Regions from separate parts of the Desulfoconvexum algidum genome, predicted to be linked through region 2. Evidence: predicted binding sites of a transcription regulator. Region 2 holds the regulator's gene; each other region holds the start of a gene.
What was found. The regulator sigma-54, encoded in region 2, starts transcription at its own class of promoters, with help from an activator protein. The targets are predictions, from matches to a motif close to TNTGGCACANTTTCTGCTNT.
Positions count from the first base shown of each region.

Region 1: the regulator sigma-54 is predicted to act here: its motif matches at 1,161-1,180, upstream of ACZ45G_RS12690 (PEP-CTERM sorting domain-containing protein).
Region 3: the regulator sigma-54 is predicted to act here: its motif matches at 1,280-1,299, upstream of ACZ45G_RS18920 (P-II family nitrogen regulator).
Region 4: the regulator sigma-54 is predicted to act here: its motif matches at 2,026-2,045, upstream of ACZ45G_RS24595 (DVU0298 family protein).

Region 1 is NZ_AP042394.1:2,756,721-2,759,847, reverse strand. Features, by position in the region: gene ACZ45G_RS12695 (transposase) at 1-330, shown strand, start outside; gene ACZ45G_RS12690 (PEP-CTERM sorting domain-containing protein) at 881-1,105, opposite strand; partial or broken gene ACZ45G_RS12685 (IS4 family transposase) at 1,756-1,978, shown strand; gene ACZ45G_RS12680 (hypothetical protein) at 2,234-2,446, opposite strand; gene tnpA (IS66 family insertion sequence element accessory protein TnpA) at 2,968-3,127, shown strand, end outside.
Region 2 is NZ_AP042394.1:3,555,740-3,558,866, forward strand. Features, by position in the region: gene lptA (lipopolysaccharide transport periplasmic protein LptA) at 1-534, shown strand, start outside; gene lptB (LPS export ABC transporter ATP-binding protein) at 535-1,257, shown strand; gene rpoN (RNA polymerase factor sigma-54) at 1,259-2,701, shown strand; gene hpf (ribosome hibernation-promoting factor, HPF/YfiA family) at 2,713-3,127, shown strand, end outside.
Region 3 is NZ_AP042394.1:4,173,149-4,176,275, forward strand. Features, by position in the region: gene ACZ45G_RS18915 (ammonium transporter) at 1-858, opposite strand, end outside; gene ACZ45G_RS18920 (P-II family nitrogen regulator) at 886-1,224, opposite strand; gene ACZ45G_RS18925 (geranylgeranyl reductase family protein) at 1,520-2,668, opposite strand; gene ACZ45G_RS18930 (hypothetical protein) at 2,701-3,102, opposite strand.
Region 4 is NZ_AP042394.1:5,446,160-5,449,286, reverse strand. Features, by position in the region: gene ACZ45G_RS24610 (sigma-54 interaction domain-containing protein) at 1-584, opposite strand, end outside; gene ACZ45G_RS24605 (ferredoxin) at 694-882, opposite strand; gene ACZ45G_RS24600 (hypothetical protein) at 938-1,171, opposite strand; gene ACZ45G_RS24595 (DVU0298 family protein) at 1,279-1,980, opposite strand; gene ACZ45G_RS24590 (transglutaminase-like domain-containing protein) at 2,244-2,915, shown strand; gene ACZ45G_RS24585 (uroporphyrinogen decarboxylase/cobalamine-independent methonine synthase family protein) at 2,978-3,127, opposite strand, start outside.

The DNA.
Region 1 (3,127 bases), 800 kb from region 2:
CAAGGTGAAAAGGGGTCTCGCAGAGGCTTGATCCTGAGCCTTCTGGTTGATCATTGTCTTTTCTTTCATCCGGAACAAAAAGCCCGGTTTAAAAACAATCTTCCCGCACTGACTGTAGGTTGCCTACGACGCCAAACTAATCTTGAAAGCTTATTTTTGTTTATTACCGATATTCTTGATTCTGAAGATCCATATAAAGAAAGGGACCATAAATATTCAATACTGAAGGACAATTTGCTTAATTTTGAGGAATCAAAAAAACATATGATCACAAAAGATATAAACAATTTTAAACCTACAGAATCGTTAAAATACAAAAATGTTGCTTGAGTAGAGGTGTTAATGGCTAAAAAAACTTGAAGATCGAGTATAAAGGCATTGGGAAGGTACTGGAACACTTTGAAGGTGATACAGTTGTAGGTGCAATCAATCGGACCTGGGTGATCAAACATCGGGATCGACTTCTCAAACTACCCACAAAGTACCTGATGAAACATAAAGATATTGACCTTGATAAATACGAGGGTTCCACCATCAGCATTCAGAGTGTCAGCAAGCACATGACCTATCTCAGTGGACTGATTGGGTACTGCATGGATCAAGGGCACATCGAAGGTAATCCTGCCTTAAACATCAAGCTACCAAAAACCAAAACCAAGAGTACGGAGAGTGTTGGTGCCTTCACCGATGATCAGGTAAGGTCGATCCTCAAAGTAACTGAGGGAAGCTCTGGACATCATTATTGGATACCACGGGTGGCGTTGTTGAGTATGCTCAGGCGTGAAGAGATTGCACAACTTCATACAAGTGATGTAAAGCAAGATGGGGACATCTGGTATTTTGATATCAATGATACGTTTCATATGATAACATCCGTCTGTCATATGGTGAGCGTTTCTTCTCTGTGTTTAATAATATTTTCTTCTTCATGTGTATTAAAATCCTGGAGTTGTTTTCTACCGATTCCTGCAAGGGCCAAAAGGCCAACGCCAAGAATAAGCATAGTAGTTGGTTCTGATAGGTTGTGTATATGGACATGAACCCAGCTCAGGGCAGGGGGTAAAAGTAGACCAAAGGATAATACAGCAACAACAACTTTTTTCATTTTTCTTTCTCCGAATCAGTATGGTTCAGTCCATAAGCACACAACAGTAACTGATACAGCAAAAAGAGTGCCACAAGCAACATTCCCTTAACGAAGGGCTTCTTAGTGATTTTCGGTCTATTCTTGGTAATTATTTTGGTAAAAAAAGTACGTATTTATGTAAAAAATGTTACAATTATTGTATTTTTAGTACACACTTTGTCTGGTCTTGAGCAGAAATATAGATTTTCTTTATTGACTTAAAGCCCTGCTTGGATTAGGACATAGTCGTTGTACAAACTGGCATAATTGAGTTTGGCAGCATACCGGATATTTTAAATATTCAAAGTAGTTGAGTGTCTTGATAGTAACTTCTCAATAAATGCGGGAGAGGAATTATATTGAAATCGAAGTAGCTTGCATCCTTGCGGCCATAATATCAGATAGCAAGGGGATGTCCTTTTTATTCTGGACTCGATCCATAAGGTAATTCCAAAATGAAACACCTAATTTCCTGCAAGTTTTCTTAATGCTTGTAAATATGTCTCGGCATGCTTGCCCAGAAGCACTTCGGGTTGATCCACTTATTTTTCGTTTCTTTACATAGCATTAGCCCGAAATATTGCGTTAGGGGTTCCTTTCGGAGAATAATGGGAACATGAATGCCAGGAAGGAACTATGATGGTTTGATCGGACACACTTCCCTGGTAATGGCCAGATACAATATCCTGAGTCTGTTCCAAAGGAAAAGCGTTGACCAACGGTCCTTTGGAAATTTATTCAGAGCCTGCAATGAAGAATTGGCCAACCTAACTTTCCTTGATGCGCTAACTTAGGATAATGCAATTAGCCATGTATAGGTTACGAAAAGTTTATAAATTGTCTGAGAAGGTCAATTATAATTTTGTTACGTCAAGTACATTAATAACCGCAATGGAGAGGTTTCCCGCAAAAATCAGGTAACCAATATATCAAATTGAAAGAACACTACTGGTTTAAAATTTTAATAACCCTTGATAAGATAGACGAACACTTTCTGTCAAAGCAAAGAGTTTATAACCGCTAAACCTTCTATCGTTACCAGACCTTCTTTCAGGGGAATACGTCACATATGATAACATCCGTCTGTCATATATTGATTGTCTATTGTTATTTTTTAATGATATTTTTTTCTTCATCTGTATTTAACTCCTGAAGTTGTTTTCTACCGATACTTGCAATTCCTAAAAGGCCAAACCCGAGAAAAAGCATAGCAGTTGGCCCTGGTATTGTGATAGCGGGGGATAAAAGAGTATCAGCTTGTGTAGCAATAGGGACTAAAAGAAATCCGACAGAGATAATAACAGCAATAACTTTTTTCATTTTTATGTCTCCAACAACTATGTGGTAAATTCAATAAATGTTCAACAACAAAGAATATTGCAAAAACGAGGCCAGAGTAGACTTTCTTCTATTGATAGAGCTCTTAGCATTTGTGACCCAAAATTTAAAAATGCTTTTAGCACAATAAAGTTATATTTTTGGGTAAAATATATCACAATATATCAAAAAATGAACTCAAAGGACTTCAGGCATTACGGCAAAAACTCGGAGCAATGCATCTCACGGTTCTACTCCAGTCCAAGTCAACAGTAAAAATAAAAAACAAGTGCGAAAAGGGAACCATTCAAAGGGATAATTGTCCAGCTTGTTGTCGAAAAAGCCTAATACAATGCTACCTTTAAAGAGATGGTGGACCGAAGAACCAACAGAGTTTCCATCAGACTTGAAACCTATTAGGATATTCGGTTGTAGGTAAGCGCTCTATAAACCCCATCTTTTCATGTGGTTTGACCCGTGACATATTAAGCCAAACTTAAATATCTAAGGAGGCTCAATCAATTATGACAGATCAAATTCAAGAGGATAATCCGAATCAAGAGCGTTACCAATACTGGCAAACCCATATAAAAGCGTGGACCCGTAATGGGTTAAGCCAAGTAGAATATTGCAGGCAAAACGGTTTGAGACCCAATCGCTTTACATATTGGAAACGTAAACTTC
Region 2 (3,127 bases):
GATAAGAAAATAGCACCAGATAAAAAAACAACACCTGACAAAAAAGTAAACAAAGATAAGATAGCGGCGGACAAACCGCTCCATGTAACCTCGGATAAAATGATTGCCCACAAGGATACCTCCATGGTGGAATTTATTGGCAATGTCAAGGCCACCCGGGACGACGCCGTTATTTTTGCCGATTCCATAAAAATATTTATTCATACCGCTGAGACAAAAAAAGAAGGGCAGACGGATTTAAAACAAATCATTGCCACGGGAAATGTGGAATATACCGCAGGGGAAAGAAAGGCTTTTGCAGATAAAGCAGTATATACCACCCAGGACGAAATCCTTATTTTGACCGGAAAAACTGCCCGGTTGATTACCGGGACGAGCCATGTTACCGGAAAAAAAATTACCCTCTTTAGAAACGAAGACAGGGCCATTGTCGAAAGTGACGGGAAAACCCGGGTCCAGGCTGTTTTTAATCCAGAAGACCAGAAACCAACAGGCCAGAAACCAACAGGCCAGAAAAAGGGCACACCGCAATAAATGGCAGAACTGGTACTTGAAAATTTAGTAAAAATCTACAACGGCAAAACCGTGGTGAATAAAATCAACCTCACCGTGAGCCAGGGAACGGTTACAGGGCTACTGGGTCCCAATGGTGCCGGAAAAACCACTACGTTTTACATGGCCGTGGGAATGATACGCCCGAACAAGGGCATCGTCTATCTGGACCAGGAGGATATCACGGCACATCCCATGTATATTCGGGCCAGAAAAGGAATTGGATACCTGCCCCAGGAAGCGTCTATTTTCAAGAAATTAACAGTGACAGAAAATATAACTGCCATACTCGAGGTGTTGCCCAAAAATGGGATCGATATTCGAGGAAAAGCCGCCGGCCTCATGGCGGAATTGGGGATTGACGGGCTCGCCCATCAAAAAGCAGCCTCTTTGTCCGGGGGAGAAAGGCGGCGCTTAGAAATCGCCAGGGTTCTGGCCACAGATCCCAAGTTCATTCTTCTGGATGAACCCTTTGCCGGAATCGACCCTTTGGCTGTGATTGATATTCAACAAATCATTTCCCAGTTGACCCACAAGGGAATTGGTGTTTTAATTTCCGATCACAATGTCAGGGAAACCCTGGGCGTCTGTGACCATGCATATATTATGAGTCAGGGGAAAGTGATTGAATCAGGACCGCCTGAACGAATCATTTCAAGTGAAATAGCCAAAAAAATCTATCTGGGAGATAATTTTAAACTTTAATATGGAACTTGGACTACAACAAAACCTCTCGTTGACCCAGCAGCTGGTGATGACCCCCCAGCTCCAGCAGGCCATAAAACTACTTCAATTGTCAAGGCTGGAACTGGCGGATACCATTGCCCAGGAAATGGAACAGAACCCGGCCCTTGAAGAAGAACTTAATGAAGACAGATCCGACAAAGATATCACTGCCCAGGAAAGTGAAACAATTGCGCCGGAAAAAGAATCTCCTGTCAAGGAAGTTACCATAGAAGAAAAGGTCCCGTCTGATATGGACTGGGATAATTACATTGATGAGTATAATTCCACTGGTCGAGTATACACAGAATCTGAAAATACCGAAGCCCCTAATTTTGAAGCCTTTACCCCGGACAGAAAAACCCTTGAGGATCATCTCAAATGGCAGTTGATGCTCTCAGAACTTGATGATGCTGAAGAACGTCTGGGCCATGTTATCATTGGAAACCTGAACAGGGACGGGTATCTTTGCTCCAGCGTCGAAGAAATAGCAATCGGTTCGCAAGTTGAAATAGAAACCGTTGAAAAGGTTCTAGGGGTACTCCAATCCTTTGATCCCCCGGGAATATGTGCAAGGAATCTATGTGAGACCCTGTTGATCCAGGTTAAAATGCTTGGGATTGAAAATCATATCATTACCGAAATCATCACCCATCACCTGAAAAATCTTGAAAACCGAAACTCTAAAAAAATAGCAAAGGCCCTTCGGATTTCCGTTGATGATGTTCGTGCCGCCGTCAAAATCATCCAATACCTGGAGCCCAAACCCGGACGAGAATTCACCACGGATGAACCCACCTATATCATACCCGATATCTATGTCTACAAAGAGGAGGATGGGTTTAAAATAGTGATGAATGACGACGGGCTGCCCAAACTGAGGATTAGTCGGTTCTATCGAAGCGCCATTGCAGACGGCAGGAAAATTTCCAAGGAAACCAAGACCTATCTGAACGAAAAAATGCAATCGGCCTCCTGGCTGATCAAAAGCATACACCAGCGCCAGAAAACCATCTACCTTGTCATGGAAAGCATCATTAAATTTCAGCGCGAGTTTTTTGAAAAAGGGATTGCCTACCTGCGACCCCTTATTTTAAAAGATATTGCAGAAGATATTGAAATGCATGAATCCACCATAAGCCGGGTAACCACCAACAAGTATGCCTATACCCCCCAGGGACTCTTTGAGTTAAAATATTTCTTTAACAGCTCAATTGGAAGGACAGGCGGGCTGTCCATGGCCTCTGCCAGCGTTAAAGATAAAATCCGACTGCTCATTGAAAATGAAGATCCCAATGCACCCCTCAGTGATGACAGGATTGCCGCCATTCTTCAACGCTCAGACATTGAAATTGCCAGAAGAACCGTTGCAAAATACAGGAAGGTGCTTAATATTCTGCCATCCAATAAACGAAAACAACTTTAAGGAGATTTTTTATGCAAACAAGCGTGACGTTTAAAAAAATGGACTCCTCTGATTCCCTGAAAGCCTATGCCCAGAAAAAACTAGATAAATTTGATAGAATGCTGGACAACCCAGGTGAAGTTCATTTGGTATTATCCGTCCAAAAAATCAGACATATTGCAGAACTGACCCTCACCTGTGATCGAATCAATATCCATGCCACAGAAGAATCCGAAAACATGTATTCAACGATTGACACCCTCATGGACAAGGTAAGAGGACAGATTAAAAAGCACAAAGAAAAAATAAAACGCCATATGTCGGGAAACAAACAAAGCCTTAAAAATGATACCCTTGAATTTAACGCAACCCAAACGCCTATTAAGCCAGATCAAATGACAGAGGAGATCATCATTGAACCCATTGACAACAAGCCAATGGATGTGG
Region 3 (3,127 bases), 620 kb from region 2:
AAACATCGCAACGATACAACCGGCAGCCGCCGCCAGGTTGGTGTTGACAAAAATCATGGCAATGTCTGTGTTGGCGGCAGTTGTGGATCCGGGATTAAATCCGAACCAGCCCACCCAGAGGATAAAAACGCCCAGGGCTGCCAGGGGGATATTATGACCCAGGATGGGTTTGACAGCACCTGTGGCCGTATATTTACCCAGACGGGGCCCCAGAACCATGGCGCCGGCCAGGGCTGCCCAGCCCCCCACGGAATGAACCACGGTGGACCCTGCAAAATCGATAAAGCCAAGACCTTCCAGCCATCCGGAACCGTGAAACAGACTTCCCCATGCCCAGGATCCGAAAATCGGATAGATCAAACCGGTGATGCACACAGAATACAAAAGATACCCGATAAACTTGGTTCTCTCGGCCATGGCACCGGAAACGATGGTAGCCGCAGTGGCTGCAAATACCACCTGGAACATCCAGAAAGCCAGTACCCAGGGATCTCCGCCTACTTTAAAATCGCTCAGGAAAAACCCGGTGGTCCCAAAAAAACCGGTTTTGGAAACACCGAACATGAGACCAAACCCAACAGCCCAATACACAATGGATCCCATTGAAAAATCCATGAGGTTTTTCATCATGATATTAATGGCATTTTTCGCCCGGGTAAACCCGGCTTCCACCATGGCAAATCCTGCCTGCATGAAAAAAACCAGGACTGCGCAAACAAGTGTCCAGACATAATCGGCATGGGTCTGAACCAGACCAATGGCTTCGCTATTGCTAAGGACTGTGGGGGTATCGTCCCCGGCAAAGGCTGTTGACAAAAAACAGACAAGCAGTGTGAATAGGGTTACGATATATTTCATTTGGAATATCTCCTTTTTTAGGGTTAGTTATAGGGCTTCCACGCCGGTTTCACTGGTCCTGATGCGGATCACATCTTCAATGGGCTGGATAAAAATTTTACCATCACCAATCTTTCCAGTTTTAGCACTGTTAATAATGGTCTCCACCACGGCATCCACCCTTTCATCATCCACAACAATGGACAGCTCCACCTTGGGAATAAAATCTGTCTGGTATTCCGCGCCTCTGTATATTTCCTTGTGACCCTTCTGCCGGCCAAACCCCTTGACCTCGGTGATGGTCATCCCGTTAATATTTATTTTGGTTAAGGCATCTTTTACCTCATCCACCTTAAATGGTTTTATGATTGCCAAGATTTTTTTCATGTTTTCTCCCTTTTTCAGATTTAAATAAAAACAACTTAATTTCTTAATTCTTCATAGAGCAAAAGGGGTGCCAAAGGCATTTTTTAAGCAAAATTTATCATAACTATTTGATTTTATAATGTTTTATTTCTAAAACTCTTTTTTGAAACCGAGCATGAAATTACATTATTGGAATTAAATTAGTTTCAATAGTGTAATTTCATAGCATATGACATAAAATTAACCTCTTTTTAATACAAAATTGTTTTTTCCTGCAAAACAACAGGAAGACTAAAATTTTAATACATCAGGGGAACTATCGACACAGGAGCATCTGCCCAAGGGTTTTGCCATCGGCATACCCTTGGGCAAATTTTTTATGAAAAAAAGGAAGGGACAATAATTTTAATGAAAAAGAAGGGAAGGAATAGAGACACTTGGCGCTTAAGTGGTATAGTCTGAGATCGGTTCTTATTTTTTTAATCTCTCGGTCATAGGCCGCGCCCGGAAAAGGAGCAGCATAAGGAGATGAATCAATAACAGAGGATGCAACATTATCAGGGAACCCGCTATTGTCAGGGAACGCACCAGGGGTACAAGCAGAGACAATGGCCCGGGCAGCAGCCTGTCCGCTTTTGAGGGCAAAATAGATTCCTTCCCCGAGAAGGTTCTCTCCAAATCCGGCAGCGTCCCCGGATAAAAGAACCCTTCCTGACCCGGGACAATGGGCATATCCCCCCACACCAATGGGATATCCCTTCACGGCCTGGAGCCGGTCCGTACCAAACCGTTTCTGGGCATACTCAACCAATTGCCTTTGTTTTAAAGCCGGATGACCTGTGGTGGAATAAATACCGATATTCAGATGATTTCCCTTGGGAAAAATCCAAAAATAACCTCGTCCCGGCATGGAAAAATCAAACTCCATTGAATGACGTTCAGAATGATCCACCCGGATATCCGCCTCAAGGGCAAGAGAACGGTTCACCCGACAAAAAGGATGGGTCAACCGCCTCACAATGGAATTGGCCCCGTCCGCACCGATAAGGTAACAAGATTTTATCAATTGATCGCTGGTTCTGATCTCTATATGAAGCTTTTTTTCTTCAATGGAAACAATTTTTTTAACCACCTGGAATTGAGCTCCTTTTCTTTGAACCATGTTCAAAGAAAAAAGATCCAGCTCCCATCGCTGGACCATATGGCACAGGGGGTTTTTATTCTGAATTACAAAGGCTCTCCCAGGTTGGGGACAAATTTTTATACTGCGGCACTCCTGCCGGATGAGAGAAGAAATATCATACCGGAATAATGCCAGGGCCTTGGGAGTAATCCCACCGGCACAGGCTTTTTTTTTAGGAAAAGCATATTTGTCCAGCAACTGCACGGAAAAACCCCTGGACAGCAAATCAAAGGCAGCAGCTGTTCCGGCAGGACCTGCCCCTATGATAACAACATCAACCATGGGAGCTAACAGATCTTAAATCAAATTTCAAATCAGTAAGTCTCCGTGGCCTGGAGAATTTTTAAGGTTAGTATAGAATTGTTTACAGATTTTACAGCATAGATCACATTCCCCAGCCGGATGGCATTCCCATTGGGTTCTCTTGAAAATCGCTGGGGATAGGCATATCCCGGATCCAGTTCAAGCAGATATAGATCCAGAACCACCTGGCCCTTTTCAATCCCTTTAAACACCAGGCAGGTATTTTTAACCGTTACCCGATCATTTTTTATCAATCGTAATTGTCCGGCCGATATCTGGGATTCTGCTTTGACATTTGCAGCAGTCCCCTGGGTCCTCCACAAGTCAGACCTTTCCTTGGACTTTGGTGTTGACACATAATAGGTCAGCCCAAAGGGTACGGCCAGGCAGAAAAAAATAAATAAAATGGCCAACCAGCCTTTTTTATTGGGTAATGAA
Region 4 (3,127 bases), 1.9 Mb from region 2:
AAGGCGCCGGTACCATAGGCAGAAATATCATGGATGGCATAGGCTACCCGTTCTTTACCGGTTCCGGTATCTCCGGACACATGAACCGGATAGTTGTATAGGGCCACATCCCTGATCTGCCGAAAAATATCCTGCATACTCTTGGCCTTGCCGATGATACCGGCAAAATTGGTCATGTTTTCCGCCCGAAGGGAGAGGTTTATGGAATCGGTCAGATCCTTGAAAGAAGCAACCACTCCCTTAAAAACACCGGCATTATCAATGATGGCAGATACCGTCATATCCAGGTGCCGGGTTTCCCCGGTTTTGGTGATATTGGTAACAGGATATTGTTTGGTTTCCGATGTTAAATTTGGCGTTTCTTCACAAAAAGAGCATTTGGGTCCGCAAAAGGGGGCCTGGAAAGCAATATGACAGTCCTGTCCGATCACCTCTTCTTTTGAATAGCCGGTGATTCTTTCAGCTTCTTTATTAAATACGGTGATAATACGTTTTGGCGTGTGGGCGATGACGCCTAATTTCAGGTTATCCAGAACAAGATTGAGATTGTCCCGGTCAAGCAGGGAATGGGTAAAATTTTTCATTGCAAAAGATTCCAATATCAACAGTTAGGCATTGTTTCTGCCGACCTCTTTATTGACACATTTGTGTATCAGGTGCAATGTTTTTTTCTAAGAAATGATTTGAGGGAGATCATTCTTCCCAGGTAATACAATCCTTGGGACAGTTTTTTATGACTTCATGGATATCTTCGTCTGAATAATCATCCAGAGGCAATACTTCAAAAAAGCCTGCGTCGTTTACCTGGAACGCATGGGGTGCCAATTCGACGCAGAGTTCACAACGGAGGCACTCAGCCATATCAAGGACAGGTCTTTTCATGGGTGAACATTACCTTTTCTGGCATAACCACAAACCAAACAGACATAGGTCTTCATTAAATAATTTCCTTTTTAGTCTCATTGTCCCACCAGCCTTTTTGCATGTGTGCATGCTTTTCTTTTTGCGCCAGATCAAGAAGCCTGTATCCGGAATCCAGAAGGATACCGTAGAGCACCCCGCATCCGGAGTCTTCCTGTTGCTCGTACCCGGTTCGAGCAAGCGCAATCATTTGATTTGCCAACTCAATGGTCCGTGCAATATTTTTGTCACATTTTTTTTTAAGCATCATTGCTCTCTTTCATGATTCTCTTTCATAAATTGCAATACAAGGCCAAATTAATTTGTTGTTCACTACATGGTTTTTTTAATTCAACTAATGTGCCAGAGTTGATATGTTTATGGAATAATCGATTCCTTGGTTTGATTGTCACAGGCATGGGCAATATCAGAGATGGTAATTTTTATAAAATCCCAGCCGGTGAAAAGGTCAATTTGTTCAGTGTCGGTTAAAATGGTTTTGGGTATAATATTACACTTAAAACGGCCTGCATTGGCCAGGGCCCGGACGGCATACCCCCGTTTGATGGCGTCAACCGAGTGAAGGTGTGATAAAATGAACTCTTCCGTGGTCTTGTCTAAGTCCTGGGGGGCTGCCGTAAGATAGGTGCCAATTCCCCACAACACCCCCCTTTGAAGAATGTCGTGTTCTATAAAGTTTCCCCTGTTATCCAGATATGAAAACAAAATAGACTTAAACTCCATGGCAAGTTGTGGGCTTTTGTATAAAATTTGTCCCATGGCTTCCGGGGACCCCCAGCCAATGCCACCGGATTCATCATTGAGATTCCACATGATTCGTCGCATCAATATTCTTGCCGATTCCATTTTTTTTGCGGCAAGCCGCTGGCCAAGCTCCCCCATGGCTGTAATACTGCGAAATTTGATCCGCTCGTCATTTACATAAAAATGTGAGAAAAGATGCCCCACCAATTGTTCATCCGGTATCTGTCCAAGAAGGGTGAGTGCTTGAGTTTCAAGAGATCCCAACAGAATGCTCTTTACTCGTTTTTTGGTTTGTCGGCCGTATGGTTTTTTCATGGGATACCTGTGGCGTTATTGTTAGATAATTAAATAAAGAAAAAAACAGCATAAACCGTGCCAGTCCTCTATCGGCGAAACTCCCATCGCTTATCCTTACACAGGTCAAGGGATCAGGCAGATATCTGTCTCAACAAATGGAACACTTGTGTGTCTCAATACAAAAAAAGATGCATTGATTTTACCCCGTCCGTATGGGTATATAAAGTGTGTCTCATCTGCTAGGCAGATATAACAATGAACTATAATTTAACAGGAGTGGTATGGTAACTTCCATGGAATCGAATCTCTCGGCCACCTATTATATTGACAAGGACCATCCGGATATTACGTCTTTTGCAAGTCTTGCCTGCAAGGACCAGGCAAGTGATATTGACAAGGCCCTGGCCCTTTACTATGCCGTCCGGGATCAAATTCGCTACAACCCCTACAGCATTGATCCGGAAAAATCAGCCATGAAGGCCAGTCAGATATTAAAGAAAGGAGAGGGGTATTGTGTGGCCAAGGCGGTACTCCTCACCGCCTGTGTCAGGAGCCAGGGAATTCCTGCCCGACTTGGGTTTGCCGATGTGAAAAATCATCTGAATACAAAAAAACTTCGGGAAATGATGGGGACCGACATTTTTGTCTGGCATGGGTATTGTGAAATCTATCTTGGGGAACGCTGGGTGAAGGCCACCCCGGCCTTTAACCTGAGCCTGTGCAAAAATTTTAATGTGCGCCCCCTGGACTTTGATGGGATAAATGATTCCATTTTTCATCCCTTGGATACAAAGGGCAATCGACACATGGAATATGTGGCGGATCACGGCAGCTTTATTGATTTGCCCTGGGAGCGGATTATCGCGGCCAGTATTGAGGCATATCCCCGGTATTTTGAACGCCTTGACCGGAACCAGGACTTTTCAAAGGAAGCCCTGGCGGAAAACCCATAAACGAGTCCCTGTGACCTGATTCAGGGAATGGTCCAGGGACTTTCTTTATGGAATGTGCAAATTTATTTTGCCTGGATAGCAGCAGAGACGCGTTGGGTCAACTGCAATACCCGTTTGGCAGAGTCCAGATCCAGGGAGCCGGTGCCGCAACTGGGGGTAATAAAGGTCTGTTCGATAATGGTTTTCCTGTCAAACCCCAGGGTCGTTAACTG